2 regions of the Peribacillus sp. NJ4 genome follow, and region 2 is predicted to be linked to the other one. Evidence: riboswitches for the same ligand, from Rfam matches in the RefSeq annotation. Region 2 holds a riboswitch; the other holds the start of a gene.

Region 1 (16,637 bases), 1.8 Mb from region 2:
CATAATTGGTCGTGGCTTTTCCCGGTTAAAACAATCACTCTTGCACTTTGTGAGTTGAAAGCGGAAGGGGAATATTGAACGGCATGATCGATAACTTCCTTAATCCTTTTATTAGGGACGACAATTTCCTTACTAAGGGAATAATATGAGCGCCTATCTTCAATTGCACTTGAAAAATCTTTAGCCATATATCACACCTCCATTAATTATACCGACTTATTTTGACCTGATATTATTATTTTATTAAGTGAATGGTTTGAAATATTTGAATCAGGAATGGTTGACAAATATATAAATGTCGTTTATCTTTAATTCAAGATATTTTTATTAAAAGTGTTGTGTATAACAGATTAGATACCTTGAATTCGAGATATTATTGGCGGATAATTCATCTCCTTAAGGGGAGATTTATAAAGATAGGAGTGGTACGGATGGAATTAAAAGGATTACATCATGTTTCGGCGATTACAGCTAGAGCGGGAAACAACTTTGAATTCTACACGAAAGTATTAGGGATGCGATTAATCAAAAAAACGGTGAATCAAGATGATATTCGTGTGTATCACTTATTTTATGGAGACCAAATTGGTTCACCGGGAACGGAACTGACATTTTTTGAAATTCCCAATGCTGCCCGCACTCATGAAGGAAACAATAGTATTTCAGAAATTTCTTTACGGGTGAGGGATGATGAAGCACTCGAATATTGGAAAAAACGGTTTGTGGAATCCAAGGTTGATCATGATGAAATATCAACCCGTTTCCAAAGGAAGGTTCTTTCTTTTAAAGATCCTGAAGGGCAAAGGCTTCTTCTTGTTTCCGATCAGGATAATAAAGGCGTTCAAGGAGGGTTACCATGGGATGGAAGCCCTGTACCGCAAGAGTTTTCCATACTAGGATTAGGACCAGTTAAACTTACTGTACCCAATATTGAACAAACGCAAAGCGTTCTTACCGAAGTATTGGGGTTCAGGAAATCAGGCACATACCCATCCTCAATTAGGGGGCAAAATCCGATTGTCGTCTACGAGACAGGTGAGGGAGGAACAGGAGCGGAAGTCCATGTCGAAGAAAGGAATGACATTCCCCGAGAACGATTGGGGAGAGGCGGAGTACACCATGTTGCCTTCCGGGTGGATAATGAAGTAGAACTGAGAAAATGGATAGAGAAAATTAGTGAATCGAAATTCGTGAACTCGGGATATGTGGACCGCTTTTATTTTCGTTCACTATATTTTAGGGAGCCGAATGGCATATTATTTGAATTAGCGACTGATGGACCTGGTTTTGCAGTGGATGAAGCAGAGGAGCACCTAGGCGAGAACCTTGCACTGCCACCATTTTTAGAATCGAAAAGAAAAGATATTGAATCGAATTTAAAACCCCTGAATACTAAATCAACAAATTAATCAACGGGAAAGGAAGTAATCGGCATGAGAAAGCAAAATGCAGGAATACATCATATAACCGCAATTGTAGGCAATCCTCAAGAGAATGTGGATTTTTATGCTGGAGTATTAGGAATGCGTATGGTGAAGAAAACTGTTAATTTTGATGATCCAGGCACCTATCACTTATATTTCGGAGATGAATCAGGTTCACCGGGTACTATCATCACTTTCTTTCCTTGGCCTGGGGCATACCGAGGGACAATTGGCTCTGGACAAGTGGGGATTACGACATATGCCATTCCGGAAGGTTCAATGGGCTTCTGGGAAATGCGTTTGGGTAAATTTAATATAGACTTTGAAAAGTCATCACGTTTCGGTGAGGAATATCTGAAATTCCAAGACCCACATGGTTTGCAACTTGAACTGGTTGAGCGTAAAGAAGGTAAAAATAGCGAGTGGTCATTCGGCGGTGTACCAGCTGATAAGGCAGTCAAGGGATTTGGCGGTGCTGTATTATTGACGTCAAAACCGATCAAAACGATGGAACTATTAGAGGAAGTGATGGGCCTGCAAAAGATCGGGGAAGAGGACGATTTCATCCGCTTCAAATCCACATCGGACATCGGAAATTTAATAGATGTTAAAAAAACCGTTTTGCCAAATGGAAAAATCGGAGTAGGAACTGTCCATCATCTGGCATGGCGTGCAAGCGATAATGAAGATCATAAAGAATGGCGAGAACATATCGGTAACAATGGCTATGGCGTGACCCCATTTACAGACCGTCAATACTTCGATGCCATTTATTTCCGGGAAGATGGAGGCATACTCTTTGAAGTTGCCACAGATCCACCTGGCTTTGCTCATGATGAGACGAAGGAAACGATGGGTAGTAAATTGATGCTCCCGCCATGGCTGGAAGAAAAAAGGGGAATCATGGAGAAAACGTTACTGCCGGCAGTGCCGAGAGTACTAGAGGAGGATAAATGATGAAACATATTTTTCAAAAAGGAAGTAATCCAGAAGCTCCGTTACTTTTGCTTTTACATGGTACTGGAGGAACGGAATCAGATCTCTTGCCATTATCGGAAATGGTTTCACCGGGTTCATCCGTATTGAGTGTACGGGGAAATGTCCTTGAAAACGGAATGCCTCGTTTTTTCCGCCGGTTAGCTGAAGGGGTTTTTGACGAAGAAGATTTGATTTTCCGTACGAATGAGCTTAATGACTTCTTGGAATTAGCGTCCGGACAATATGACTTCGACCGTGACAGAGTGGTAGCATTAGGTTATTCTAATGGTGCAAATATAGCGGCAAGTTTGATGTTCCATTTCGAAGGGGCACTACAAGGAGCGATTCTTCATCATCCAATGGTGCCTAGACGCGGGATTGCTATGCCGTCACTCTCAGATATACCAGTATTTATTGCTGCAGGTAAAAACGATCCGATTTGCCCGGCAGAAGAAACGGATGAACTTAATCAACTTTTATTGCAAGCTGGTGCTTCGGTGGAAGTTCACTGGGAAAATTACGGTCATCAGTTAACACGTTCAGAGGTCGAGGCAGCAGGTTCATGGTTTCATAAGAACTTTATATAAGAATGAAAGAGGGAATGAAGATGATTTCAGTAAATCCTGAAGGTCTGACTGAACGGGAAAATTATAAGTTTTTGACTGGAAGCATTATACCGAGACCCATAGCTCTCGTTACGACACAATCCGAAACCGGTACCATCAATATAGCGCCGTTCAGCTTTTTTAACATAGTCAGTTCCAATCCTCCGATGATTTCCATTTCTGTTCAACGGAAAGAAGGAGTTTCAAAGGACACTGCAAGAAATGCAATTCAATCAGGGGAATTCGTTGTTCATATCACTGATGAAAATAATGTTGCTGATGCAAATCGAACGGCCAAGGAACTCCCATCGGATGAAAGTGAATTGGGCCTGACCAATTTCACGACGGCTGTTAGTGATAAGGTATCCGTACCAGGATTGCAAGAAGCGAAGGTACGCTTTGAATGTACATTAGAGCATGCGATTCCATTGGGAGGTTCCCTAGATAAACCTGGTTGTGATTTATTGATAGGTAAAATAGTCTGCTATCATATAGAGCAAGATATTTACCATAATGGCCGAATTGACCAGAATGGGCTTAAACCTGTAGCAAGATTAGCGGGTCATACTTATACAAAACTAGGGGAATTATTTGAAATGGAACGACCTTAAGTGATAAGAAAGAAAAAATGGCGTCATCTTTTAAGATGTCGTCATTTTTTTTATACCAAAATTATTCCCGATTAGAATTATCTGCAATTCTAATACGGTGAGCGACTGTACCAAAACAAGCAATCATGCCGGAGGTGACAAAATCGTCTGAATGTAAAGGGAATTCTTTATATTCCAAAACAAAACTTGACAATTTTTTCATAGATTGATAAAGTTATAAAAAATTAATTTCTTATCCAGAGAGGTGGAGGGACTGGCCCTATGAAACCTCAGCAACAGGTCTGCTAAGACACTGTGCTAATTCCAGGGGGTGAAACCTTGATAGATAAGACCGTACGTTTTTATTTGTCAGTAGCGCACTCTTTTTAGAGTGCGTTTTCGTTTTTTCTGGATGCAGGATAAAGGAGAGTATGAATGGAGAACAAAAGGAAACAGGAATTTCAAAGGGAAATGAAAACACGGCATTTAATCATGCTATCGCTTGGCGGGGTGATTGGAACAGGTTTGTTCTTAAGTTCGGGTTATACGATTCAGCAGGCTGGCCCGTTGGGCACCATCCTTTCGTATCTGATTGGAGCATTAGTGGTTTATCTAGTCATGCTATGTCTAGGTGAACTGGCAGTACATATGCCCGAGACAGGTGCGTTTCATAGCTACGCAGCAAAATACATCGGACCAGGGACAGGGTTTACAGTAGCTTGGTTATATTGGTTAACCTGGACTGTTGCACTAGGTTCGGAATTCACGGCTGCAGGATTGTTGATGCAGCGATGGTTTCCATCAATCAATGTCTGGATATGGAGTGCTCTATTTGCCATATTGGTCTTGGCATTAAATGCTTGGACCGTTAAGTTTTTCGCTGAATCCGAATTTTGGTTTGCGTCTATAAAGGTAATTGCGATTGTGATATTTATTATTTTGGGAGCAGCGACAATGGTAGGTTTTATTCCAATGACTAACTCACAACCAGCACCGCTATTTTCCAATTTTACAAGTGCAGGTTTATTTCCGAATGGTGCTTTTGCCATTATAATGACGATGCTTGCGGTGAATTTCGCATTTTCTGGAACTGAATTAATCGGAATTGCAGCTGGAGAAACTGTGAATCCAGAAAAAACGATACCAAAGGCAATCCGCATGACATTATGGAGATTGATCATCTTTTTTGTAGGAACCATCGTTGTATTATCCGCATTATTGCCTGTTTCGGATGCAAGCGTATTAGAGAGCCCCTTTGTTGCAGTTCTTGAACGAATTGGAGTGCCATATGCAGCGGATATCATGAACTTTGTTATTTTAACTGCCATTTTGTCTGCTGCAAACTCAGGTCTATATGCCTCTTCCAGAATGCTTTGGTCCCTTGCAGATAAGAAAACGATATCACCAATATTTGCAAAATTAACAAAAAGAGGCGTTCCGATAAATGCAGTCATTTTCAGTATGTTGGGTGGTGGTTTAGCCTTGTTCTCGAGTATTATTGCACCGGATACGGTGTATATCGTCCTTGTATCCATTTCGGGTCTAGCCGTGGTTGTAGTTTGGATGAGTATTAGCGCTTCACAGTTCCTATTCCGAAGACGTTTTATAAAAGAAGGAAATTCAGTAAATGATTTGGCTTATCGTACACCATTATATCCGTTCGTACCAATCGTTTCTTTCATGCTTTGTCTTGCTTCATGTATAGGAATTGCCTTTGATCCTACACAACGGATAGCACTTTATTGTGGTATTCCATTTATTTTGTTTTGCTATGGAACTTATTATATTACACAATCTTCAAAGAAAAGAGGAGTAAAACCATGAAGAATAAAATAAACCCAATTGACGCTATTTTACGAGATCATTCAGTCATGATTCTGGACGGAGCTCTAGCTACAGAGCTCGAGCGGTATGGATGTGATTTGGACGATCCCCTGTGGTCTGCACGTGTATTACTTGAAAATCCAGAAGTGATTTATCAGGTTCACTCTGCATATTTTCGTGCTGGAGCGGACTGTGCGATAACTGCAAGCTACCAAGCCACCGTTGAAGGTTTCTCCCTGCGTGGGATCCAAGAAAAAGAGGCCATGGAGTTAATTCGGAAAACGGTGTTACTCGCAAGGAAAGCAAGGGATGATTATTGGAAGGATGAAACGCAAACAAATAGACCTAAGCCATTGGTTGCTGCATCAGTTGGACCTTATGGGGCGTACCTTGCAGATGGTTCAGAATATGTAGGAAACTATGGTGTTTCAGATGAAACCTTAGTAGAATTTCATCGCCCAAGAATATCAGCTTTGATTGAAGCAGGTGCTGATCTCTTAGCATTTGAAACGATTCCATCCCTTCAAGAAGCAAAAGTATTGGATTCATTATTGAAGGATTATCCAGAAGTGTATGCTTGGCTATCCTTTTCTTTGAAAGATGAGAAAGCGATAAGTGACGGTACATTGCTGGAGGAGTGTACGAGGTTGTTTGAGGAAAGTGAGCAAATTGCAGCGATTGGCATTAACTGTGCACCAGTATCAGTTGTCACGGAAGCTATCAATGTGTTGAGTGCAAACACGAAAAAACCAATTATTGTTTATCCGAATTCTGGTGAAACTTATAATCCGGATACCAAAACATGGCATGGTCAAGAATCTTGTAACAAGTTCAACCTGAAATCCGAAGAATGGCACCATGCAGGGGCACGTTTGATTGGAGGTTGCTGCAGAACGGCACCTCATCATATTGAAGAGATTTCAAGAAAGTGGCGACCATCCGAGGTGGTATCCTCATAGCCTTTTTTCTGGATTTCAAAATGTTTTTATTAGCTATGTAAGAAGTGGGAAAACCCTCCCTCTCGTCTTGTCAAAAATAAAAAGAACAGGAATCGTCTTAATCAGGCGGTTCCTGTTCTTTTTGTCTCTTTATTCAGATTTGAGTTATTGGAAGGAAAGGGAGAATTGCTTATTGTTTCTAGGGGCTTCTGAAATAAGTGATTCGTTTCATGTATGCACTTGACCGAATTGCGCCTACTTAACGGTGGTTGCGGATTTTGCCGCTTGATTGCCTGGATCATGATGTACAATTAGACGAATATTGAACGAGAAAGGAGGGATTTGGAAATATTAGTTGCTATCTCTCGGGATTAAGAGAGGAATGAATCCGATTTTGCAGCAGGTTCAGATTCACCTTTACTTATTTAGCCAAACTGCTTAAGGCAACAATGAAAAACAGCCTTCATTAAAGCAAGAAACAATGAAATATGAGTCAACCTAGAATGAAAGTTCCTTATTAATAAAATGATTCACGATCAGTAAAAAGGGAAATTAAATCATATTTTTTTTACGCTTGGGAAAACTAAATAAACAAGAATAGAAAGGAGAGAATGAATATGAGTCGTGGTAAAAATTTTAATCACAAAGAAAAAGGACATCCAGGGAATTTACCTAATAATAGAATAAGCGAAGAGAAAGAACATAGTCGACAATATGAACAGATTGAGGATATTGTCACACATGAAGCTTTTAAAAATCGTGAAAAAGAAGACGAGATGCCTTAATTATTTGGGAAGCAGTATATAGTTTAGTCATTTTTAAATATCGCTCATAACATAGTACTAGCAAGGTATTGCAATTATTATTGTTTGCATAAGCAATTTCCCATTCTAGTAAGGCTTATAAAATTTCGCTTTCCGAAAAACAGCACATGAATAATAACGTTTGTTCCACTTCATCATGATGGTTCCAACATTCAGCTTCGTATTTGCTTTTAAAGATTTCATTAATTTCCATATATGGGATTGGGAAAAAACCATGAGCTTTGCTATGGTTTTTTCTTTCATTGCAAATAATAAAGAGGGAAAGTCGGAGTGATTAAATGTAAATAAGCGTATAAATGGAGGGAAAAACGGAAGAATTACAAAAAATTCTGTTAAAATTTTTTGTAAGAAAAGTGGAAAACAGGATAAAAATAATGGAGGATCTATGATAAGACGACTTTCTTCTATTAAATGATAAAAACCTCCAACTTACTTTCTCGGGACATTAGTTTTCATTGCAGAGCCCAGACCAGTTAGTAGTATAATCTATTTGTACACATATTCTCTTTTCATAAAAAATAGCAATCATTTTAGTCATGAAAGTGCGAACTTCAATAACTAGGACAACTTATCCTAACAAAAGTTAAGGGAGTTCATGTTCTTAAAGAATCCATCAAGCCTACCATATCCTAATTTTCCAAGTAAGTTAAAACCCAACTATCAGGTGATAGTGCAATAAGTCCACTTTATAACTATAAGACCCTGCTTTATGTCATACGGTTATGTCCCTCATAAATGCTGCAGGAAAATAATAATGTCCGCAATTTGAATTCGTATATTTGTTGCTAAATGAAAGGTTATATCAGATTCCACTTACCAGAACTTAGCCCAATGGCTCTTTTGTTTTATTAAGTTTATCTCGATTTACTTCCACTTCTCGCTTAGCTCTAATAAAAGCAATAAATTGAATCGTTTCTTCTTCAGAAAGAGAAATTCCATCGACAGAAAGCTTCATATTTGATAAATCGGTTAATTCCAAGACCTGAAGTGATTCTGTGGAAACCTCTTTAGGCAGAGAAGCTGGATAATCTACTCTACCTAGAAGATAATCGGTGGATGTATCATATAAGCCGGCTAATAAATTAATCGTTTCTAATGAAGGGCGGCGGTGGCCCGATTCGTAACCTGCATAGGTACTCTTGGCGATTCCGAGCCTGTCAGCCGTATATTGCAAAGACCACCTTTTGCACTTCCTTAATGTAGTTAATCTATTTAATATCATTTTTATTACTCTCCTTTTATATAAATCCATTATACCATCATATGACAATAAAGTGTACGCGTAATGAATAACTTTAGCTTGATTTCACTCTTGAACAGAACTATAATTACATGTGATGTACGCGTAACATGAACATTTACAATGAATACATCCTTTCTGAGATGCTTAGAATGATTGGGATACAGGGAGGCTTTATAGGGGGTAGTAAATTGGAGGAATTGAAGTCAAAAATTAAGAAGTTGATGTTAATTACTACCGGTGGTACAATTGCATCGTTAGAAGGGGAAAATGGACTGGTTCCAGGGATGAAAGCTGACGAAATTTTAGGTCACCTTCCGGGATTAGATTTATGTCAGATTGATAGTAAGCCTTTGATGAATATCGATAGTACAAATATGCAGCCGGAAGATTGGACAGAAATGGCTCAATCCATCCATGAGCACTACCATGATTACGATGGCTTTGTGATCACCCATGGGACAGATACGATGGCTTACACTTCAGCTGCGCTCTCATATATGTTACAAGATTTAGGGAAACCAATTATTATTACAGGTTCTCAAATCCCAATTGCCTTTAAAAAGACGGATGCCAAAAGAAATATCTCTGATGCGATTCGGTTTGCTTGTGAAGATATTGGAGGCGTATATGTAGTTTTTGATGGTAGAGTCATCCAGGGTACAAGGGCCATTAAATTGAGAACGAAAAGCTATGATTCGTTTGAAAGTATTAATTATCCTTATATTGCTTCCATATCAAAAGATAAAATTGAGTATCTTAAGCCAGTTCAATCAACAAAGAATAAGAAAGCCAAGTTAGATGCTTCCATTTGTACTGATGTTGCTTTGGTAAAGCTATATCCGGGGATTAAGCCCGAATTCTTTGATTTTCTGAAAAATCAATACCGGGGAATTGTAATTGAAAGTTATGGGAGCGGCGGTATTCCGTTTCAAGGAAGAAATATTTTAGAGAAGTTGAATGAGTTGGTCGAGTGTGGAATATCCGTTGTCATTACTACCCAATGTTTAGAGGAAGGGGAGGATATGGATATATACGAAGTGGGACGAAAAGTAAATAAGAATGTCATCATTCGTTCCAGAAATATGAATACAGAAGCCATCGTTCCTAAGTTGATGTGGATATTAGCAAAGACACAGGATCCCAAAAAGGTGAAGGAATTGATGGAAACACCGATTGCAGAGGACATTACATTCTAGAACAAACAAAGGGGCAAGAGGAAATGTTGATAGATGAGAGAACATACCGAATTGAAAAAGACTTTCTTGGGGAAAAGGAAATTCCAGCAGATGTTTATTATGGAATACAAACTTTACGCGCTGTAGAAAATTTTCCGATTACCGGTTATAAAGTCAATGAAGAAATGATTCGTGCACTTGCTATGATAAAAAAAGCAGCCGCTTTAGCAAATATGGATACCAAACGCTTGTATGAAGGTATTGGAAACGCTATCGTTAAAGCTTCAGATGAAGTGATCGATGGAAAGTGGCATGAATATTTCATCGTTGACCCAATTCAAGGCGGCGCGGGCACTTCGATGAATATGAACATTAATGAAATCGTTGCCAACCGAGCGTTAGAACTTATGGGACACAATAAAGGTGATTATGTTCATGTTAGTCCAAACAGCCACGTTAACATGTCACAATCGACGAATGACGTATTTCCAACTGCCATTCATTTATCAACACTACGACTATTAGAGCAGTTAATACAAACAATGACAAAGATGAGTACGGTCCTAAAGAATAAAGCAAAACAATTTGATCATGTTATCAAAATGGGTCGCACACATCTTCAGGATGCAGTGCCAATTCGTCTCGGGCAAGAATTTGAAGCATATAGTCGCGTATTAGAGCGGGATATAAAAAGAATCAGTCAATCACGTCAACATTTATATGAAGTGAATATGGGAGCAACTGCAGTTGGAACGGGATTAAATGCAGATCCGCGTTACATTGAAAATGTTGTTAAGTATTTAGCTGAAATCAGTGAATTGCCACTTGTCGGAGCAGAACATTTAGTAGATGCAACCCAAAATACGGATGCATATACAGAAGTGTCAGCTTCATTGAAAGTATGTATGATGAATATGTCTAAAATTGCTAATGATTTACGTTTGATGGCTTCAGGACCAAGAGCGGGATTAGGAGAAATCACACTTCCAGCTCGTCAACCAGGTTCATCCATCATGCCAGGAAAAGTAAATCCAGTAATGCCAGAATTAATTAATCAAGTCGCTTTCCAAGTGATCGGGAACGATAATACGATATGCTTAGCATCAGAAGCGGGGCAACTAGAGTTGAATGTAATGGAGCCAGTGCTTGTATTCAATTTATTGCAATCTATCAGCATTATGAACAATGCTTTCAATGTCTTTACAGATTATTGTTTAGAAGGCATTGAAGCGAATGAGCAACATTTAAAAGATTATGTCGAACAAAGTGTTGGAGTGATTACAGCGGTCAACCCGCACCTTGGTTACGAAGTGGTTTCACGTATTGCGCGTGAAGCGATTTTAAAAGGAAAATCAGTTCGCGAACTTTGTTTACAGTATGATGTGTTAACTGAAGAAGAATTGGATTTAATTTTAAATCCTTATGAGATGACAAAGCCTGGTATAGCAGGTGCATCTCTTTTCGATCGGGAATAACCAGTAAATTTGTAGAAGACATTAAACTATATAATTTTGTTGGTATGACTATGCCTATTGGACCATTGGTTTATAGGCATAGTTTTTTATTATTTAATATGAAATTTTACTCATTCATATGCACACCTGCGTGCGAAGATAAAAAACCGAATATTCAGATTATAAATGAAGCTTGTAAGTTTATTTTGTGGTATTTTTGGCCATTGTCCTAAAAAATTAATCCCCCTTAGAAATACATCTAAAGGGGAAGCTTGAGCTAAATGTTTCCTGTATTAGCCTTTTACTACTTCCTGTCCACGAACATTCCATGTAAATGCAAAAACCACTACTGCCAGAACACAAGAAATTGTTATTAATGTAAAGCCTGCATTCCAACCTGCAAAGTCCACTACATATCCCATAATGGCATTAGCCGCTACTGATCCACCTAAATATCCAAATAAGCCAGTCAGTCCTGCTGCAGTACCGGCAGCTTTTTTAGGAACTAAATCAAGTGCTTGTAGACCAATTAACATTACAGGCCCATAAATTAAGAATCCAATCGCAATTAGTGAAATAATATCAATCATTGGGTTACCTGCAGGGTTAAACCAGTAAACAAGGACTGCGATTAATACTCCTAGCATAAAGACAACCCCGGCCGGTCCACGACGCCCTTTAAAAACTTTATCCGAGATATAACCGCATAATAAAGTTCCCGGAATGCCTGCCCATTCATATAAGAAATAAGCCGTACTGGACTCGTCCATGTTGAAGCCTTTTTCTTCGCTTAAATAGGTCGGAGCCCAATCAAGTACCCCATAACGGACGAAATAAACAAAGATGTTTGCAATCGCAATTGCCCAAACCCATTTGTTATTTAAAACATATTTAAATAATATCTCTTTTGTTGTCAATTCTGTTTCAAACGTTTTTTTCATTTTATTTGGAAAATCATTACGATACTCTTCAATTGGAGGTAATCCAACTGATTGTGGTGTATCGCGTATTAAGATAAATGAAATGATTGCGATTATAATAGCAACTATAGCAGGTAGTATAAAAACCCCTTCATAACCTGAATAAGAAGAACCCATAAATGTTGCAAAGATGGAGACACCTGCAATCGCCAATGGTGCCATTAAGCCACCACCCACGTTATGGGCAACATTCCATACCGCTGTTTTTCCCCCTCTTTCACTAACACTAAACCAGTGAACAAGTACTCGGCCTGATGGAGGCCAACCCATTCCTTGAAACCATCCATTAATGAATAACATGATGAACATAATTGCAACCGATGATGTGAAAAATGGAACGACGCCCATAAGTAAGCTAACAATTCCAGCAAGAATCAACCCTACTGGCAAGAAGTACCGTGCATTACTTCGGTCTGACACAGTTCCCATTACAAACTTACTTATCCCATATGAAATCGAAATGGCTGATAATGCAAGACCCAGCTCTCCAGTTGTAAACCCTTCCTCCTTTAAATATGGCATCGCCATGGTAAAGTTTTTGCGAATTAAATAGTACGCTGCATAACCAATGAAGATTCCGATGAAAACTTGTAATCTAAGTTTCTTATATTCAGAATCAATTTTTCCTTCAGGTAATCTTTCCACTGGTAGGGCAGGCTTAAATAATTTGAGCATCCAATTCCTCCTTATTATAATTTTGAACCAAGTTAAGTATCGATGTTGAAACATAAAAAAAACCCACACTTAAATAGCGCCCTTTTTGTTTAAAAGGTCTATTAAAGCATGAGTCTCCAAATCTCCATCATCGTTAACTTGTAATAAATATACTATCTTTATAAGAAAACGCTGTCAAATGTTTTTTTGTGCGGGTTTGGACAGTGTCTGGCGCCATTTGCATCAAGTTAACTAAATAAAATTGTTTTAGTCGTAGTTTTAAAATCAGGACAATTAGAATGAAATGTGGTCCACTTGAAATGGCATGATCGGTATTAATCTTTCGATTGAAAGGGTCATTAAATCGAGATAGAGCTAAATCGTAACGATGTGTTATGTTTTATGGGAATAACTAAATTAAGACAAGACGTCACAACTGTATAAAATGCAATGTCCCCTGATTGTAACTGGAATTCATAGCTTGAAGAAAGGCATTTATATTCGTTTTTACGGTAGATTCAGTAGCCTCTGCAAATGATGGCTACTTCATTCCCTTCTTCCGGTTTCGTTCCTGAAACAAAAAAGCAGCTCTTAATGTTTTGGAATGCTCATCACTTTGAAAAGATTTTTTTTAGTACGAATGGCATGTGTCCAAAATTCCAACGAATATTAATAGTAAAGGTAAAACCAAATGGAATAATATAGACAATTCATTCAGTAACAGTCTAAATCATTTGCACAGTATTATTTAGCCCAGTTTCCAAACGGCAAATAATTTTTGTTCCAAAAAACTTTCATTTTGTTGAAGAGATAACGTCCTTATTATGAGTGAAGAATGACACGTTTAAGAGGATTGAAGATGGTATTATTCTCAATTATTGAGCATATATAGAACTGCTGGATTACCTTGAATCTTCGGGATCCCTAATTAAAAACGGTTAAAATAGTGTAATTAGTCATTATCACGAGAAAGGGAGGATAACTTTGAAACAAGTGAATCGTTTTACCCGAAGCTTTACATTGCTAATGCTGGCATTTTTCATGTTTAGTGGGCAGGCTGCTTTTGCTTCTTCAGCTTCAATATCATCACAGTCCACGCCAGATCTCTTGATAAGGCAGATCATGGGATTAGCCTATGAATCCCAACAATCCATTAACAGTAAACCATTTTCTGTAGGTGATTCGTTGAAGAAAGTGGAAAAAGACTGGGGTACACCGGAAGATTTAAGTACAGTTGCAGCTAATTATTGGAGCCGTAATGTCCGATTCCTCTATGACGGCTCAACAGGTAGAAAAACGATTACCGCCATTGAGGATTTTGATCCGCAATTGCAAACGATTCATTTATCTAAGTTGAAGGGATTGATTGGTGAACCTGTAAGTGAAGAGGAGCAAGAAGGAATGTATTATGTCACTTATACTGATTACGTAAATTATAAAGTGGTCTTCGTGTTCGAGAGCGCCTGGATTAACCCTGATCCAAGATTGAATATGTATACGGTCGAATTTGCGTCCGATTAATGAGTAAAAGACATAAAAGGATCGTCCCGTTATTTCAGAGGGGCGATTCTTTGAATTTGAATGGTTGAAGGTTTTTCATGATCCAAATCTTTTAACTCGTATATAAAACAAATCCAAGATGTAATATCGTGAAAATTTGTTTCGGTATCTAATCGTTCTAATCAATATTGTTCAGCCATACATTAAAAAGATGTAAGTAGAATGATTAAGGGGGAACTGCTTTGTCAGAAGGTGTGCATAGTATCATTTTACCTGTTTCAATAAAAACGGTATGGGGATTTGTCAGTGTCATAGATCGTTGGGCACCTCTTGTCCCAGGATATATCAATCATGAGATGATAAATGAGGGGACACTTATTTGGGAGTTTAAAAGCGAATTGGGATTAATGAAGAAGAAAATTAAACTTGAAGTGAATATATTGGAATGGATGGAACCCGATAAGGTAACATTTAAACTTAAGGGAATAAATGAAAAATTTGATGGACATGGCTATTTTTTAGCAGAACAGTGCGGAAATGGACAGACTAAAATGACTGGCTGTCTGGCGATTACGGCAAAAGGAGCTAAAGCCCCTATCGTCAATGCTTTGTTAAAAACCTACGTTCCCCAAATGACGATCGAGTTTTCTGAGGCAGTTGCACAAAGTCTCCTTGTACAAAAATAGAATTTACATATTGGAGCTATCGTTATTGTATATTGGCACTTGACAATTATACCTTAGTGGTATGTATTATAAATTGTAAGATTTTTATTAAGCAATCATTTCAAACTGAATGGGTTTTATGATGGATGTCTGGATAGAATTCATAAGTAATTGGCAGGGTAGGAGGCCTCACATGGAATATGATAAGCAAGTTAAAAATAGAGTGAAGCGAATTGAAGGACAGCTTCGTGGGATATTGAAAATGATGGAGGAAAACAAAGATTGCAGAGATGTTGTCACGCAGTTATCTGCCACTAGATCTGCCATCGATAGGACAATTGGAGTAATAGTAAGTTCCAATCTTGTAGAATGCGTCAGGGAGGCTAATGAAACCGGAGAAAAGAATCCCGAAGAGCTAGTGAAAGAAGCTGTTAATTTATTAGTGAAAAGCCGGTAAGCAATTATATTTTATTGTTATTGTTGAATTGAAATTTTTAAGGCAATGATTATAAGACAACCTGACCAACCTGAGGATTTTTAGTGTTCAGGGTGGATGGATTTTTTTAAAATGGGCCTCTACAGGAAGAGGTCCATTTTTGTGAATTCTCTGTTTTCATTTCTGATAAGCAAATCCTTTGATATAAAGAATTTGCATGGTATCCTTAAAGGGATAAAAATTGAGTGAGGGTATACTATGGAATTTACGCATGTTACATCGGTTTTGCTGGGCCTCGTCATCATTCTAAATATTTTATTTGCCACGGTTGTCATATTTTTTGAAAGAAGGGAAGCGAGCACGACCTGGGCTTGGTTATTGGTGTTATATTTTCTGCCTGTAGTCGGTTTTATTTTATATCTTCTTTTTGGTACGAGTTTAAGACACGCCCACTTATTCCAATGGGAGGACAAGAAGAAAATCGGGATTGAAGAAATCCTTGATAAACAGATGGAAGAGCTTTCAACGGATCATTTTCCTTTTCGAAATGCTTCTTCAAGTAATTACCGTGATTTGATTTATATGCATCTCCGGAACAATGATGCCGTGCTTACTGAAGATAATCAAGTCGATATTTTTACAGAAGGAAAAATTAAGTTTGACCAGCTTTTTAAAGATATTGAAGCGGCCGAAAACCATATACATATACAATACTACATCATTCAAAGGGACGGCCTGGGTAAACGATTCATTGAAGCTTTGACTAAAAAAGCGAATGAAGGCGTCAAAGTTCGGCTCCTTTATGACGAGCTGGGTTCTAGAGGGATGACTAAACGTTTCTTCAGGGAATTTAGGCAGGCTGGAGGAAGAGTGGAGGCATTCTTTCCATCCAAATTAAAATTTATAAATTTACGGCTGAATTTCCGTAACCATCGAAAGCTCGTCATCATAGATGGAAAAGTAGGGTATGTTGGAGGCTTTAATGTTGGAGATGAGTATTTAGGGCTTAATCCAAAATTCGGTTATTGGCGTGATACACACCTTCGAATCAAGGGGTCGGCTGTCAAAGCCATTCAAACCCGTTTTATCCTTGATTGGAATCAGGCATCAAAGCACCATGATATAACTTATCAGCCTCATTATTTCCCTATTGTAAAACCTCAAGGCAATATAGATTTGCAAATAGTGACAAGTGGGCCGGATTCTGAATGGGAACAAATTAAAAATGGCTATATTAAATTAATTTCATCAGCAAAGAAATCGATTCTCATTCAAACACCTTACTTCATACCAGATGCAAGTTTATTGGATGCACTCAGGATTGCCAGTTTATCAGGATTAGATGTA
Region 2 (16,637 bases):
CGGTCGGATATTGGGGAAGTCAGGAAGAGATTTCAAAGCTATGGGCAGTCGATAAGAAATTCGAACCAGAGATGGAAGAACAGGAACGGAAGGGTTTATATAATGGCTGGAAAAAGGCAGTTCAGGCGGCAAGGGTTTTTAAATAGAGTTAGTAAGGGTATTAATAGAAGAGAGATAAATACAGAACGTCCAAATTAAAAAAGGGGTGGTAATATGTTAGTTAAGGATTTCATGATAAAGGAAGTCTACGTAGCCCGTCCTGATTTTACATTAAAGGAAATTCTGCGAATCTTAATCGAAAATAAAGTGGGCGGTGTCCCGGTCGTGGATGAACATGATAAGCTATTGGGAATGGTGACGGACGGGGATATCCTTCGTTATTTGACACCTGCCGAGGAAGCCATCATGGGGTATTTCACATACATTACGGTTCTTCCTGGTGAAGAATTGGATGAAAAGGTTACATCCAAGATGAATGATAAAGTCTCACAAATCGTTAAAAATAAAAGAATTACAAAGCTATCCCCCGAAGATCCGTTAGATGAATTGATAAAGGTACTTTCCAAGCATCATTTCAAGAAAATCCCCGTCGTGGATAAAAATGATAAAGTCGTCGGCATCATCAGCAGGGGAGATGCACTTAGGGCCCTATATAAGGAATTCGTTCAAAAGCTGGAATAAATGGAGCATCACAAAAAGGCCTGCTCGTAATCGAGCAGGCCTTTTTGTAATTATCATTGAGTGCTTTCTACTGCCTTATCTGCATCAGATTCACCTTTTGCTCTTTTTTCCTTCAATTTAAAGTAGGCGTCCATTACGTCCCGCCCGATACGTTTGTTAATATCATCAGAGGGCTTGCCTTGATACACCCAGGGCACGACGACAGAGAATGCCACTTCCGGATTATTGTGAGGTGCATAACCTGCAAGTGTCAGATTGATAGTCGGGACTGGCGAGCTATATTGATTCCTCCGCGGTCCGTCGTAAAAGGCCTCGGCAGTACCCGTTTTTGCTGCCGCATGGTAGGACTTCCCGCCGAAATATTTATATGCTGTCCCGCCTGGCTCCTGGGCAACCTGCCTGAATCCTTCCTGGACACGCTGAATCCAAACGTCTTTCCCGCCTAAATCGTTTAACACTTTAGGACTCATTGTTTTAAAGACACTGCCCAATTCATTGTGTTCGTTGGATGGATTCCTGATTTCCTTGACCATATGTGGCTCAAGCCTTTTTCCGCCATTTGCAATCGTCGATGCGTATTGTGCCAATTGCATTGGAGTATATGTATCATACTGCCCAATCGATAAATCCAGCAGCAATCCGTCTGTTGAAGTATCGACGCCTTTAAATCCGACAGACTCATTAGGCAGGTCGATGCCAGTACGGACACCCAATCCGAATTGAGCAAAATGATTTCGCATGATCGCATATGCTTCCCTGTTGATTCCTAACGGTCGATGAGGGATATAATGCCCGCCGCCAATTCTGATCGCCGTCATGAACATATAGACATTCGACGATTTTTTTAAAGCGGAGACATCCGTTACATACCCTAAAGGGCTATAAGATTTTTTTGGATTTGCACCAGCTAAGTAAAGTGGATGGTCATGAAACGCCGTCCCTGGTGAGATGGCTCCAGTCTGAAAGCCCGTGTAGACCGTAGCCCCTTTAACAGATGACCCCATCGTATAGGAGGTAGTAATGTTTCCAAGGGCGAAATCTTTCATTTCGGTTAAGCCTGTTTCACTGTTACGTCCGTATTGCCTACCGGCCATCGTAAGCACTTCACCTGTATTCGGGTCCATTAAAACGACGAAGGCACGATCCAATAAGTAGGTATTTCCCCTAGCTTTAGTTCTGCGTAATTCGCTCTCGATGATTTTTTCAACCTTTTGCTGCAGCTCCATATCAATTGTCAGGATCAAGTCTTTTCCGCTTTGCCCTTCAGTGAGGGTATTCGTTTTGAGGACTTCCCCTTTGCTCAGCACATTTTCAATCCGCGTCTTTTGACCGCGCAGAACATCTTCATATTGTTTTTCGATATAACTTTTTCCGACCCGGTCATTCCTGGTATAGTCGCGTGCCAGATAATAGTCAATATTTTCACTGGGAATGCCTTCTTCGGAAGAAGAGACTTTGCCTAGAACCGACCGGAGGGTCTTGTCATACTTATATGTCCTTTCCCAATCCGTCGTTACATCCACGCCGGGCATTTCATCCAAATGTTCACTAACCCTGGCGAATTCTTTTGTGGTGACATCTTTATTCTTCACGATTGACGGTGCGAGGGCATAGCCACTATTGAATTCCCGAAAGATGGCGATCACTTCCAACTCATCCTTGGTGAATTTCTTGATATTTTCATCGGTTACCCGTTCCATTTGAAGTTTGTATAAATCTTTTTGCTCCAGTTTCTTTTCGATTACTTTCTTCCTCTCGGCTTTGGTAATCAAGGATTCGGCTTCTTTTGGATGTTTTAAAATCCAAAAATCCTTTTTATCCGGCAGTGTTACCTTTTTTGTATCTTTTTCTATCAAGGTAGCAAGGACCTCCGCCGTCTTCACCATATCAGCCGCTTTCGTATTCGGGTATTTCGTATAAGTGATGGCGTTCCGCGGCTCATTATCAACGACCGGATTCAAGTTGCGGTCATACATCTTACCACGGGGAACGGGAGTATTGGCCACATCGTTTTCCGTTCGGTCGACTTCGCGAAGGTAATCATCCCCATACACGATTTGGACGATGCCAAGCCGGATTATTAAGCTTGAAAATAAAATGAATATTAAAAAGAACATAAAGTTCAGTCGGAAAGGAATTGGGGTTTTTTTCTTTTTTTCTTTGGCCATGATTAACATTCCTTTCTAGTAAAAGTAAAAAATAAGAAAATTCCTATCTCCAATGATATATAAAATTAACTTATTTTTCTATGCTTTATCCGTAAATTTATCTATATTTCCAAAAGATTGTTTAAGAGTTATAAAATTCCTAGTAGTCTCTCAATTGGGAAAATTTATTTAAATTTATATGACAAATGATTTGGGTGGGGTTCTAATAGATAAAGAGTGGGGGAAGCAGCACGGCGGCAATCAAGAGGAGAGATGCTTTATAGAGTTGCTCATGTGAAAAAGGAATGCTCAAATCAAAGTACTTGGAGAGATGGTCATGGTGAATGAACGATCAATGACTTTAAACCTTCGAGAATTCATTCACAATGCCTTAAGTACCATGATTTTTTATTCAAGCATTAATTTGCTTCAGATTTCCTAACGGGAGTTAGAGTCGCCACACTGATAATTTCTTTGAAATATCCGCATAGCTCAAGCCATTTTTCCGGGTAAATATAGATGAAACGTTCAATCGTTTCTATAGAGTGAAGTATCAGGCAATCGATTTGATCCGTTTTTCGCTTCTGTAAATTGAATAGAAGCTCATGCGGGATGGTGTAATAAGGATGGATTTGATACGGATTCAGTATGACCGGGGAAATATTCATTTCGTCCCTATACTTGTCCGTCATGATCTTTTGGATTGTAAAGCTTTCGTTAGTATGTAAATCCCCGAATCTGTAGTTTGGATTCAATAGTACAATGCCTCTCATTTGAATCACCCATTCTTTTTGCTAACCATTCTTGCCAAATGGAGGATGGGATATTCAAAGTAAGAGGCCTGATGCTAGAAAATGGCTTTCATTCCGTTAAGGGTCTTGAGCTGCTTGACATTTTCGAGCACCTTGTTGGTCAGGTCCGCCTTTTTAGTAATCGGTGAGCTTCGTAAATCTTCTATGAAGCTTTCATTCGAGAACCAATCAATGGGAGGGAGAGGAAAGACTATTTGATCTGCCCATGCATCATGAAGAGTGGGGCTGTAGACTTTAGCATCTTTTGCCGTGGTTGGGTCTGAGGTATATATTTTTTTCCAGTAATCCTCTCTGGAACCCGTGTGTGGGACCTCTTTTGTAAATTGGCTAACACCGCGAAAAACAACCGGATGCTGAAAAAGAAGCCCATATAAGAATTTTCCCGTTTCTATACGCTGTTTCGGATCGGCAAAGCGTTCAACGGTCAGGCCTGTCAAGGAATGGAGTCCGTCTTGCTTGTTTTCGTAAGGGAAGATCACATTCATGAAGCCTAAGTATTCCTGAAGCTGAAAATCAAGCCTTCGGAGGATTTCACCATGGCGGGTACGTTTTAGTACCCTTTCCTGAAGCATTCTTTGTTCATTAATGATGAGGGATGTTGTCAAAAGGGGTGAATGTGGTTCTTCGATGAAAGATTCCCAAATCGGGGCCATGAATCTTGAAATGCGGAATACCTGTAAATATTTCCTTATTGGAAGTGCTTTTTGTTTAGAAAGTTCATATAAAAGGAGCTGGGGGAAGGCATCGGCAAATATGGCTGAATTGGCGCGCTCAAGGAACAGGAAAAATTTCTGCCGTTCCGCTTTGTCAAGAAGATGGGTCATGGATGAACTTTTCAAGTCAGTCATATGGTATCCTCCATTCCTCGAAACCATATGTGCTAAAAAGGCCCAATGGACCTCTGGATTACGATTGTAAAAGGCGAGATATGCTTGTGTTCTTGTGATATTGTTCCTGTTCAAGGCAGCCGTTTCGGTACGAATGCTTTTTACAAGGGCGGTTTCCTCCGGAAAAAAAACTTTTGACTCATCCAAAGGCTGAAATAGCTCTTTTTGTAAATGGGATTTTAGCGTGTCATATCTTTCAGCATCGATGATGGGTTTGGTTTTGACAGGGTTTTTGCCTAACAACTTCTGCACATATTGGGAGAACATACGATCACCACGAATGTTTTTCGATCATTATATGCAGAGCCGTCAAGAAAGGGGCGTTACATTTGCAACGCCCTTGATGGTTTTCTTTTGTCATCAGTTATTTTTCTTCTTCTTTTCCCTGTACAATAAAATATAATAAACTATCCAGAAAAGTAACACAGGAATGAAGGATAACGGTCTATATTGGACCGGTACGGCAAATAAGATGAAAATGGATGAAAGTAAAAAGGGAACCGCCAGGAGTATATATTTTCTCCAGTGCATATGCTGAACCTCCTTAGGTTACGTCATTCTTATAAGAATAAAGGATTATCCATCAATAATCTAGAAAAGTCACAATTGACAAAAATATACACACGTAGTAATCTTTAAATATAAGTTAAAAATTACCATTAATCAATGTAAAAGGAGGCGAACGTCATGACTAAATCAGTTAAGCATATGGATGTTACAACCGAATATCATACGTCCGCCTGCCCTGAGACTTTGTCGTTCTAGACAAAGGATTGAGAACGTGTTCATTCATCATTTTAAGCGCAGGTTGTGGAATTTTCGCGGCCTGCGCTTTTATATGTGTTCTTACACATCTAAAAAAGCTTCCGCTAATTGGCGGAGGCTTTTTTGGCATTTTGGATTCAGGTGCAATAGCATCCTTTCCATATAAAAGATAGGAGGAATTTTAAATGAGACAAAAGAAATTGGGAATCTTACTGCACCCCGGAGATCCAGAAAGCGGTTAGCGAAGGGAAAGGTTTGAACAAAAGGGAGGGGAATTCATGTTTGCGATTTTTAAAAAGTTGTCCTGGTTCTTTAAAGAACAGTGGCGGCGTTATACCTTGGCCATTTTATTCCTATGTCTAGTGAATATCTTGGAGGTGATCCCGCCAAAATTAGTCGGGAATGCCATCGATGATATGAACAGTGGAAGCATGACGCAGGAAGATGTCATGAAATACGTTATTTATTTGCTTCTGGTACTGAGCGGCAGCTACCTATTTGGGTACTTATGGAGTTATCTGTTATTCGGCGGCGGAAACTTGGCCGAACGAAAACTAAGGTCCGGATTTATGGGCCATTTGCTGAAAATGACGCCGACTTTTTATGAAAAAAACCGTACAGGGGATTTAATGGCAAGGGCAACCAATGATTTAAAGGCAATATCCCTCACAGCTGGTTTCGGGATATTGACGCTAGTTGATGCGGTGCTGTTCACCATTACGGTTGTGGTCATGATGGGAGCCACCATCAGCTGGCAGTTGACGATTGCGGCGGTGCTGCCACTTCCGATCATGGCAGTGATGATGCAAATATACGTGAAAAAAATTTACAAACGTTTTACTGATGCACAAGCTGCCTTCGGTTCTTTAAATGACAAGGTCCTGGAATCCATTTCAGGTATCCGTGTCATCCGGGCTTATGTCCAGGAACGGGAGGATGAAAAACGATTTGATGAAATGACGGAGGATGTATATCGCAAAAATCTCGCCGTGGCTAGAATCGACGCCCTTTTTGATCCAACGATCAGCATCATCATCGGAATCAGTTATTTAATCGGTTTGGGCTATGGGGCTTATCTTGTTTTTCAACAGGCCATAACTCTTGGCGGACTGGTTTCGTTCAATGTTTACCTAGGCATGTTAATTTGGCCGATGATTGCGGTGGGTGAACTGATCAATGTCATGCAAAGGGGAAATGCTTCGCTGGATCGTGTTCAAGATACCCTTTCATATGAAGCGGATGTGAAGAACCCATTGGGTTTGGAGAGTATTCCAAATCCGGAAAATATTGAATTCGATCAAGTGTTTTTTACATACCCTTCCTCTTCAGTAGTCAATCTATCCAATATTTCTGTACAGCTTGAGCGTGGTCAAACATTGGGTATCGTCGGGAAAACAGGAAGTGGAAAAACGACATTCGTGAAGCAATTGCTACGGGAATATCCTCTAGGAACAGGAGAAATTGCTTTGGCGGGAATTCCGTTGGAGCAACTGGATCTGGAAGATATTCGTAACTGGATCGGTTACGTTCCACAGGACCATTTTTTATTCTCGAAGTCTGTTAGGGAAAATATCTTATTCGGTAAAATGGATGCAACAGAAGATGAACTAGCTGAAGCTATCCGGCTTGCGGATTTTGAGAAGGACTTAATGATGCTGCCTAACCGTCTTGAGACACTCGTCGGTGAGAAAGGTGTCGCTCTATCTGGAGGGCAAAAGCAGAGGATCTCGATTGCCAGGGCACTGATCAAAAATCCGGAAATCCTTATATTGGATGATTCCTTATCCGCTGTAGATGCGAAAACGGAAACGACCATCATCGAAAACATTCAAAATGAACGGGCAGGGAAAACGACCATCATCACAACACATCGCTTATCAGCCGTTCAGCACGCGGATAGGATTATCGTGTTGGACAGCGGGGAGGTCATCGAAGAGGGGACTCACGGAGATTTACTGCAGAATAATGGCTGGTATAGGGAGCAATACGATCGACAGCAGGTTGACCAAGGGACGGAGGTGAAGGCATGAAGGTCGTAAAGAAACTTTTTAATTATGCTGCACTATATAAAAAATTGATCATTGGCGCCCTGATCATGCTGGCACTTTCGGTAGCCGCCGATTTGACGGGTCCATTCATTGCCAAGAAAATCATCGATTCACATATACTTGGCATCGAATCTTCCTGGTATGAAACGGTTAAAGGAAAAGATGCTGTTAAGTATGATGAAAATTGGTATAAACGGGCCGATTACTTTAATGAAGGTGAGATGAAAGGCAGGGAAGTCCGCGTTTTGCAGGTTGGCAATCAATTTGTCTTCGTAGATGAAGCCGTGCCTATGGATGGCCGAAGAAGCTTGGAGAACCAATCGTTGATCATCAAGAAAGACGGGAAAGAGCAACGGGTGCAAGCGGTTAAATTGACCAGTCAGGAAGTGATGCGGTTTTATCAACCGGAAATTCCGCGAATTTTTAAGCTTGTGGCTTTTTATTTTGGCCTTGTCATCATTTCCTCCATTTTTCAATATGGGCAGAGTTTTTATTTGCAGAAAGCGGCGAACCGAATCATTCAAAAGATGCGAAATGATATTTTTACGCATATTTCCCGTTTACCGATACGCTATTTCGATAATATGCCAGCGGGAAAAGTGGTAGCCAGGGTCACTAATGATACGGAAGCGATCCGGGAATTATATGTAACGGTGCTCGCCAACTTCTTCTCGAGTACGATTAATATCTTCGGCGTTCTGATTGCTTTGTTCATTCTGGATGCACGTGTCGGTACCATTGGGCTTTTACTCATTCCGATCATCGTTATCTGGACGACGGTATACCGTAAATTCGCCTCAAAATATAATCACATCATTCGGGAACGGGTCAGCGATATTAATGGGATGATCAATGAATCCATTTCTGGAATGAGCATCATTCAGGCATTTGGACGTGAAAAGGAGACGAAGCAATCTTTTGAAAATTTGAACCGGGAGCACTATTCCTATCAAAATAAAATGCTCCATTTGAATTCGTTGACGGGTGGAAACTTAATTGGTGTCATTAAAGTTCTGGCGCTAGTGGCATTCGTCTGGTATTTCGGGGGGATTTCCCTTACAGCGAGTTCAGCCATTTCTTTAGGGATGATGTATGCAATTGTTGATTTGATCAGCCGCCTGCTTCATCCGCTTCACGGAATCGTCAATCAGTTCGCTAACCTAGAACAGGCACTTGTTGCAGGGGAGCGGGCATTCAGTTTATTGGATGAGCAGGGATTGGCAGTCAGTGATGAAAACATATCCAGATACAAAGGAAACGTGCAATTCGAAAATGTTTCTTTTGGCTATAAGGATAATGAATATGTGTTAAGGGACATTTCCTTCTCAGCTAAACAAGGGGAAACGATCGCTTTAGTTGGCCATACTGGATCAGGAAAAAGTTCCATAATGAATTTATTGTTCCGTTTTTATGACAGTAGTGATGGGCAAATCAAAATTGACGGAAGAAATATTTTGGATATTCCCCATCAAACGCTTAGGGAGCATATGGGAATCGTCCTCCAGGATCCCTATTTATTTACTGGCACCATTGCTTCCAATATCAGTCTGAATCATAAAGGCATCACAAGGGAAATGGTTGAAAAATCATTAAGGGATGTAGGGGGCGACAAAGTGCTGAAGCATCTTCCTTTAGGGCTGGATGAACCTGTGATTGAAAAAGGAGGAACGTTGTCTTCTGGACAGCGGCAGCTAATCTCTTTTGCACGTGCTCTTGCATTCAATCCGGCGATATTGATTTTGGATGAAGCGACGGCAAGCATCGACACAGAAACCGAGGCAATTATCCAGAAGGGAATGGAAGTGCTGAAAAAAGGGAGAACGACCTTCATCATTGCACATAGACTCTCCACGATTAAAAATGCCGACCAAATTCTTGTACTGGATAAAGGGCGGATTGCTGAGCAAGGTACACATGAAGAATTAATGGAACTAAAAGGGAAGTACTATCAAATGTATGAGCTGCAGGCTGGGCCGCATAAAGGGATGGCCGGTTGAAACACAATTGAATAAGTATGGATAATCAAGATTAAACTTATAATGAAGGTGCCGTTATTGGCACCTTCAAGCACAATTCTTGATAATAGTAATCATTACGTTTAACATATACCTATACTAACGATGAGGTGATAATAGTGAAACAAGAAATTCATCCCGATTATCGACAAGTAGTATTCATGGATACCAACAGCGGTTATAAATTTTTGACAGGTTCCACGAAAACATCCAATGAAACGATCGAATGGGAAGACGGCCAAACGTATCCATTATTAAAAGTGGAGATTAGTTCGGATACGCACCCTTTTTATACTGGAAAGCAGAAGTTTGCTGAAAAGGGCGGACGGGTGGATCGCTTCCTGGATAAATATAATATGAAGAAATGAGAGTAAGGCCATCGGGAAATCGTTAGCCTTTTGTTATGGATGGGTTGAACAAGAATTTAAATGATGCAAACAAAAAGGGTGCCCATAAATATGGGGCACCCCTCCTTTTTTCATTTCGCAGCAATTGCTTCCCCTTTTGCAATATTTACAAGGGCCGCATCGAAGTCCTTGATTAAATCGTCCGGATTTTCAAGTCCGACAGAGAGACGAAGCAAGCTGTTCGTGATGCCCCGCTTTTCCCTTTCATCAGCAGGCATGGCAGCGTGGGACATTTTGGCCGGGTAGGATAATATGGATTCGACAGCTCCAAGGCTTACGGCAAAAACAGGAAGCTCGACAGTGTTCACGAAAGAGCGGAAGACTTCTTCGCTTTCCAATTCAAATGATAGGACCGCACCGGCTCCAAGTGACTGGCCTTTCTGGATGGCGTGCTGTGGATGATCTGCTAGGCCGGGATAATACACTTTTTTAACCAAGGGCTGCTTCTTTAAGTAGGCGGCAATCTTTTCTGCCCCTTTTTGGGAGTGCTCCATTCTAACGGACAAGGTTTTCAGACCTCTCATTACTAGCCAGGCGTCCTGGACACCAAGAATCGCTCCAAAGGAGTTTTGGAGGGAACCGAGTCTTACTGCCAATTCCGGATCTTTCACTACAGCAAGTCCAGCTACCACATCACTATGTCCGGATAAAAACTTCGTCGCACTATGAAGGACAACATCAGCGCCCAGATTCAGTGGTTTCTGTAATGCTGGCGTCAAGAATGTATTATCAACAAAACTTAAGGCCCCGGCTTTTTTTGCGATTTCACAAACGGCTTTAATATCGGTCACTTTAAGTAATGGATTTGAAGGCGTTTCGATGTATATGGCTCTCGTATTTGGCTGAATGGCCGCTTTGATGCTTTCAAGATCCGTCATATCAACGAAAGTATGCTCAATATTGAAACGTGTCAAAACACTTGTGACCATCCTGAACGTTCCTCCGTACACGTCTTCGGAAATGACGATATGGTCTCCGGCAGACAACAGCAGGAAAGCTGTTGAAATGGCTGCCATTCCTGATGAAAAGGCAAAACCGTGTGTGCCTTCCTCAAGTTCGGCAATGATATCTTCCAGCGCTTCGCGAGTTGGGTTCCCGCTTCTGCTGTAATCATATTTACCGAATTGATCGATATCGGATTGATGGAAAGTGGAAGCGTGCTGAATGGGGACGCTCACACCGCCTGTTGCCGGATCGAATTTATGTTGATTATGGAGTAATTTGGTTTCAAAGCTAAAATCATGATCGGTCATCGTAGTGCCTCCCTTTTTACGTGTGCGAATGCTTCCTGTAAATCCTGAATCAAATCGTCGCTGTCCTCAATGCCGACGGAGAAGCGAAGCAGGCGATTACAAACCCCATTGGCCGTTCTGACTTCAAGAGGTATATCGGCATGTGTTTGTGTAGCAGGATAGGTGATGAAGCTTTCGACCCCACCAAGGCTTTCTGCAAACGAAATTAATGAGAGTGATTGTAAAAATGGGTTGACCGCCGCTTCTTCAATGATGCGGAAGGAAATCATGCCGCCCCTACCGGGATACAATACGTCCGTAACACAATCATGTTCCGACAAGTAATCTACAAGTACCTTTGCATTCTTTTCATGACGATCCATCCGCAATGCCAGGGTTTTCATTCCGCGCATCAACAGCCAAGAATCAAAGGGGCTCAAGACAGCACCAGTACCATTATGATGGAAGGCAAGTGCATCACATAATTCCGCGCCGCTGGCCACGATCAGTCCGGCCAGCACATCATTATGACCACCGAGATACTTGGTAGCACTGTGAATCACAATATCCGCTCCAAGCAGGATGGGTTGTTGAATAAGAGGCGTGTAAAAAGTATTATCAACGATTAACAATAAATCAAATCGTTTGGCCAATGCGGCAACGGCGCTAATATCCGTTTGCTGCATAAGAGGGTTAGTGGGAGTTTCAATGAAGATGGCTTTCGTGTGAGGAGTGATGGCTTTTTCGATATCCTCCAAACAACAAGTGTTCACATAGTCACACTGCAACCCCCATTTCTTAAAACCTTGTTCTAACAGACGATATGTACCCCCATAAAGATCTTCGCTGACAATCCATGCATCACCTGATTTAAATAAGGCCAGTATAGTAGAAATGGCTGCCATTCCTGAACTGCAGGCATACCCTTGGTCGCCTTTTTCCAGATCGGCGATGGATCGTTCCAATAGTTGGCGTGTAGGATTACCTGTCCTTGTGTAATCGAATCCAGTCGATTGACCGATTCCTTCGTGGCGAAAAGCAGTTGAAAAGTATACCGGCGGATTGACTGTTCCTGTCGCCGTTTCGCTGCGATTTCCTAATTGAGCAAGATATGTTTCAGTTTTGTACATAGTTTTCACTGCTCCTTTGAGTTATATAAAATAAAAAAAGTCTTCTTTAAGAAGAAGACTTTGATTAAGTAGGGACGAGTCATTCTTCTTATCTTCCAAGTTCACAAACTTGTGGAATTAGCACCTTTTCATTGGTTTGAAACAAATGAAGGTTGCTGAGGTGTCATCGGGCCATTCCCTATACCTCTCTCGATAAGAGTTTAGATTATTCAATTTCTTTTGAATTTACTATAAATACAAAATACTGTCAAGAACAAGTTTGATGGATATTGCTTCGATGTTCATGACTAGGTCTATTGGAGCCTAGCGGTGTCAACACTTTACGTGTCTAAAAAGAATATCCGGAATTTGCATGTGGTCAGGGATAATCCTGAATGATCCTGTTGAATGAATTAATTGAATTTTTCAGAAAAAGGGGAGGCCTGGCCGGATATTTTTGCTTTAAAATAATAAAGTTTGTACAATGTAAGGAGAGAGAATAATACGACATTATTCATTTCATATACTTAAGGTCTTCGATGAATAGTGCAAACATAGGAGGAGAACACATGGATTACAGAATCGAACGAGATACGATGGGTGAAGTGAAAGTTCCTGCCGATAAATATTGGGGAGCACAGACCGAGAGAAGCCGTAACAATTTCAAAATCGGTAATGAAAAAATGCCGATTGAATTGGTTCGTGCATTTGCATACGTTAAACAAGCTGCGGCAAAGGTGAACTATGATCTCGGTGATCTTTCAGAAGTTAAAAAGAATGCCATCGTTAAGATTTGCGGCGAAATCCTTGAAGGTACGCTTGATGAACATTTCCCGCTTGTAGTTTGGCAAACGGGAAGCGGGACGCAAAGTAATATGAACGTGAATGAAGTGGTCGCTAACAAAGGGAATGAATGGTTAAAAGAAAATGGTGAATCGGAAACACTTCACCCGAATGATGATGTAAACAAGGCACAAAGCTCCAATGATACTTTCCCGACCGCCATGCATATTGCAGCCTTTATGGAGGTCGCTGAAAAGTTGGTTCCTGCCATCAAAGCACTTCGTGATACATTCGATTCAAAAGAAAAAGAGTTTTGGGATGTCGTGAAGATTGGCCGGACACATCTTCAAGATGCAACACCACTGACATTAGGACAAGAAATTTCTGGCTGGAAAGCGATGCTTGATAAAGATCTAGCGATGATTGAGGAAAGCAGCCAAAAATTATTGAACCTGGCTCTAGGCGGAACGGCAGTAGGAACCGGAATCAATACAAAAAAAGAATTCCCGGGACTTTCCGCAAAACAAATTGCAGCAGATACAGGACATCCTTTCGTCACATCGGATAATAAGTTCCATGCATTGACAAGCCATAACGAAATCGTTTATGCACACGGTGCTTTGAAAGCATTGGCAGCGGATTTAATGAAAATTGCGAACGATGTCAGATGGCTGGCAAGTGGTCCTAGAAGCGGAATCGGCGAAATAGCCATTCCTGAAAATGAGCCAGGCAGCTCCATCATGCCGGGTAAAGTCAATCCAACACAGAGTGAAGCGCTTACCATGATTGCGACACAAATCGTTGGTAACGATGCTACAATTGGATTTGCAGCAAGCCAAGGTAACTTTGAATTGAACGTATTCAAACCAGTCATCATCTATAACTTCCTACAAACAGTGAAATTATTGACGGAAGGCATTCACTCTTTTAACATTAATTGTGCGGTTGGCATCACTGCAAATGAAGATAAGATCAAAGAAAATGTAGATCGCTCCCTTATGTTGGTAACAGCATTGAACCCGCATATTGGTTATGAAAAAGCAGCCAAGATCGCCAAAACTGCATTCAAGGACAACTCTACCTTAAAAGAAGCGGCCTTGAAATTGGAGTTCCTCACGGAAGATGAATTCAAAGCATGGGTCGATCCCGCTGACATGGTTAATAAATAATTCCATAGGAGTGCCCTCCCGCCGGTTTTAGGGAGGGTGTTTCCATGTGTTAAAATAATGAAAGCAACAAATACTGAGATCATAAGTATCGGGAACAGGAGGAATAACAATGTCTTTATGCCCGCTTTGCAACGGTCTAAGAAAAATTCATGTAAATTGCCCGGAATGCAGCAGCAATCTTGAGGATAAAGGGAAATTCATGGATTACGATGATGATTACAGTGCTTATATGGATATCGACACACTTAAGCTGAACGATGGATACCCTCAATCCCTTCAAAAAGGCCAATGCCCGCATCTTATGAAATGCTCTGAATGCGGACATGATGAAGTGGTATTGGTCCAGGAATAGATTTGACCCTTATTTAATATTTGAATAAACGAAAAAAAGACCCATTCATGAACGGGTCTTTTTACGTTTAATTGGCAGATAACTTCATGCTTTCCTGCATTTGTTCGTCCTCTTCAACTAAAATGCGATGTTCGGTCCCTTTATCAAAAAAGTGTGCTTTATTCATGTCAAGGGCTAGTTTTATGTTCTCGCCTGCCTGGATAATATTCTTGGCATCTACCCGTGCGACGAAGTCCTGCCCCTCTAATGTGGAGTAAAGCATGATCTCCGCGCCCATGAGTTCAGCTACATCAATTTGGGTTGTGAATGTACTGTTGGGGGACTCCGTGAAGTAATCTCCTTCGTTATGGAAATCCTCCGGACGGATACCAAGGATCATTTCTTTTCCGACATATCCTTGATCACGCAGCATTTTCATCTTCAATCCGGGTATTTCAAGCGTTTGTTCGCCAATTTTAAACATGCCTTCTTTTAATGTTCCGGTAAAGAAGTTCATGGCAGGCGATCCGATGAAGCCGCCGACAAAAACGTTTATGGGTTTCTCGTAAACGTCTTTTGGGGCACCGACCTGTTGGATGATACCATCTTTCATTACGACAAGGCGTGTCGCCATGGTCATTGCCTCTGTTTGGTCATGTGTGACATATATCGTTGTGGTGTCCAGCCGTTTATGTAGTTTTGCGATTTCAGCACGCATTTGAACCCGCAGCTTTGCGTCGAGGTTGGATAATGGCTCATCCATTAAAAATACTTTTGCATCCCTTACAATTGCACGGCCTAGTGCCACACGCTGGCGCTGACCACCTGAAAGGGCTTTCGGTTTCCTATTTAGCAGCTCTTCAAGTCCGAGGATCCTTGCAGCTTCATTGACCCTTTGCTTGATCTCCGCTTTTGGCGTTTTCCGGAGCTTTAATCCAAATGCCATATTGTCATAGACTGACATATGTGGATATAAGGCATAGTTCTGGAAAACCATCGCAATATCACGATCTTTAGGGGGGACATCATTGACTCGCTTGCCGTCTATAAATAAATCCCCTTGGGAAATGTCTTCCAGTCCGGCAATCATCCGTAAAGTCGTCGATTTGCCGCAGCCTGAAGGTCCCACAAAAACTATGAATTCCTTATCGGCAACACGAAGGTTGAAGTCTTTAACAGCTGTCACCTTTTTATCATAAATCTTGAATATATGATCTAATACTAACTCTGCCATGAAAAATCCCCCTTTTAAACTCTTGATTACTTGTACCAATTAAATATAGTCTAAGCTATCAGTTTAGAAAAAAGTATGGGCACATTGCACAAAAAAGGAAAAAAACCCCTGTTTGTAATGAAAATTATTCATTCAGTAAAAGAATCAAGTACGCAGTCAAGGCGTGACGAAAGTTCCTAATATCGAGACCAGTTCTTTCAGAGAATTTATCTATCCGGTATTGTAAGCTGTTCCGATGTATATAAAGCTGTTTGGCGGCATAGGTGGCATTGGAATTACATTCGATATACGTTTTGATCGTTTTGATAAGTTCAGTATCCTGCTTGGTCTTGCCGAGAATCTCATTGATATACCACCTTGCATTCGTAACGGAAGGGTCATTTATTAATGAGTGGGGGATGATGTCTGCCAAATTAGCAACCTTTAGATCCGGCAGATGCACTTGTGCCAAATCAAAACATTTTTTCTCCTGGTTCCTGTGATGATGAAGGTCTTGATTTACAGGGTGAAAGCGCCCGGTGAACATACGTGTCTTTACATAAAAGTCACTTTCAAGCGTGGAAGAAATGGCGATTAGTTCATTATTTGATAAAGATTCATCCTTGTCCGTTTCAATTAAGATTCCTGACGTTTCATTTTCCCAGACCAATGCTGCGTCAGATGGAACGAAAGCGAGGAAGGCGTCTTCAAAATCGGAGATGGAAAAATCAGCATGAGTCAGCTTGAAATGAATGAATCGAACATTCTCCCAGCTTGTTAAGGGCAATGGTGCATTCGGTTCGGATAAAAAAGTTTTCCATGATACGTCTTGATACGTTTTTGGGTTATTTGGGTTTATGGAAGGAGCAAATAGCAGTTCCAATAAACGGATTTCTTCTGTTGTGATTTCTGAACGGGGAATCCCAAGTATACTTCTAGAGTCTTCGAACCAAACATATTCAGAAATTTCATCAGTATCCATTTTATTGGTAATAGTATTCGGGAATTTTTGTTTAAGATTTTCAAGCATCGTCTCCA

What was found. A riboswitch is a leader RNA that binds a small molecule or an ion and turns the genes downstream of it on or off. The one in region 2 is predicted to bind S-adenosylmethionine.
Region 1: another riboswitch for S-adenosylmethionine. It lies ahead of mmuP (S-methylmethionine permease); the one in region 2 lies ahead of QUF94_RS21330 (methionine biosynthesis PLP-dependent protein).

What each region holds. Positions count from the first base shown of each region.
Region 1 is NZ_JAUCFQ010000001.1:2,509,210-2,525,846, forward strand. Features, by position in the region: gene QUF94_RS12630 (nitroreductase family protein) at 1-188, opposite strand, end outside; gene QUF94_RS12635 (ring-cleaving dioxygenase) at 432-1,409, shown strand; gene QUF94_RS12640 (ring-cleaving dioxygenase) at 1,434-2,381, shown strand; gene QUF94_RS12645 (alpha/beta hydrolase) at 2,381-2,989, shown strand; gene QUF94_RS12650 (flavin reductase family protein) at 3,010-3,618, shown strand; SAM riboswitch class I at 3,848-3,950, shown strand; gene mmuP (S-methylmethionine permease) at 4,033-5,421, shown strand; gene mmuM (homocysteine S-methyltransferase) at 5,418-6,380, shown strand; gene QUF94_RS12665 (hypothetical protein) at 6,977-7,144, shown strand; gene QUF94_RS12670 (helix-turn-helix domain-containing protein) at 8,007-8,405, opposite strand; gene QUF94_RS12675 (asparaginase) at 8,636-9,622, shown strand; gene aspA (aspartate ammonia-lyase) at 9,646-11,076, shown strand; gene glpT (glycerol-3-phosphate transporter) at 11,349-12,710, opposite strand; gene QUF94_RS12690 (DUF4309 domain-containing protein) at 13,683-14,210, shown strand; gene QUF94_RS12695 (SRPBCC family protein) at 14,432-14,875, shown strand; gene QUF94_RS12700 (metal-sensitive transcriptional regulator) at 15,048-15,311, shown strand; gene cls (cardiolipin synthase) at 15,549-16,637, shown strand, end outside.
Region 2 is NZ_JAUCFQ010000001.1:4,276,026-4,292,662, reverse strand. Features, by position in the region: gene glpK (glycerol kinase GlpK) at 1-146, shown strand, start outside; gene QUF94_RS21375 (CBS domain-containing protein) at 214-681, shown strand; gene QUF94_RS21370 (peptidoglycan D,D-transpeptidase FtsI family protein) at 735-2,849, opposite strand; gene QUF94_RS21365 (hypothetical protein) at 3,248-3,601, opposite strand; gene QUF94_RS21360 (DUF2515 family protein) at 3,676-4,779, opposite strand; gene QUF94_RS21355 (hypothetical protein) at 4,888-5,058, opposite strand; gene QUF94_RS21350 (ABC transporter ATP-binding protein) at 5,571-7,322, shown strand; gene QUF94_RS21345 (ABC transporter ATP-binding protein) at 7,319-9,337, shown strand; gene QUF94_RS21340 (type B 50S ribosomal protein L31) at 9,475-9,723, shown strand; gene metC (cystathionine beta-lyase) at 9,834-11,015, opposite strand; gene QUF94_RS21330 (methionine biosynthesis PLP-dependent protein) at 11,012-12,124, opposite strand; SAM riboswitch class I at 12,210-12,323, opposite strand; gene fumC (class II fumarate hydratase) at 12,673-14,055, shown strand; gene QUF94_RS21320 (hypothetical protein) at 14,165-14,407, shown strand; gene QUF94_RS21315 (ABC transporter ATP-binding protein) at 14,475-15,620, opposite strand; gene QUF94_RS21310 (PucR family transcriptional regulator) at 15,745-16,629, opposite strand.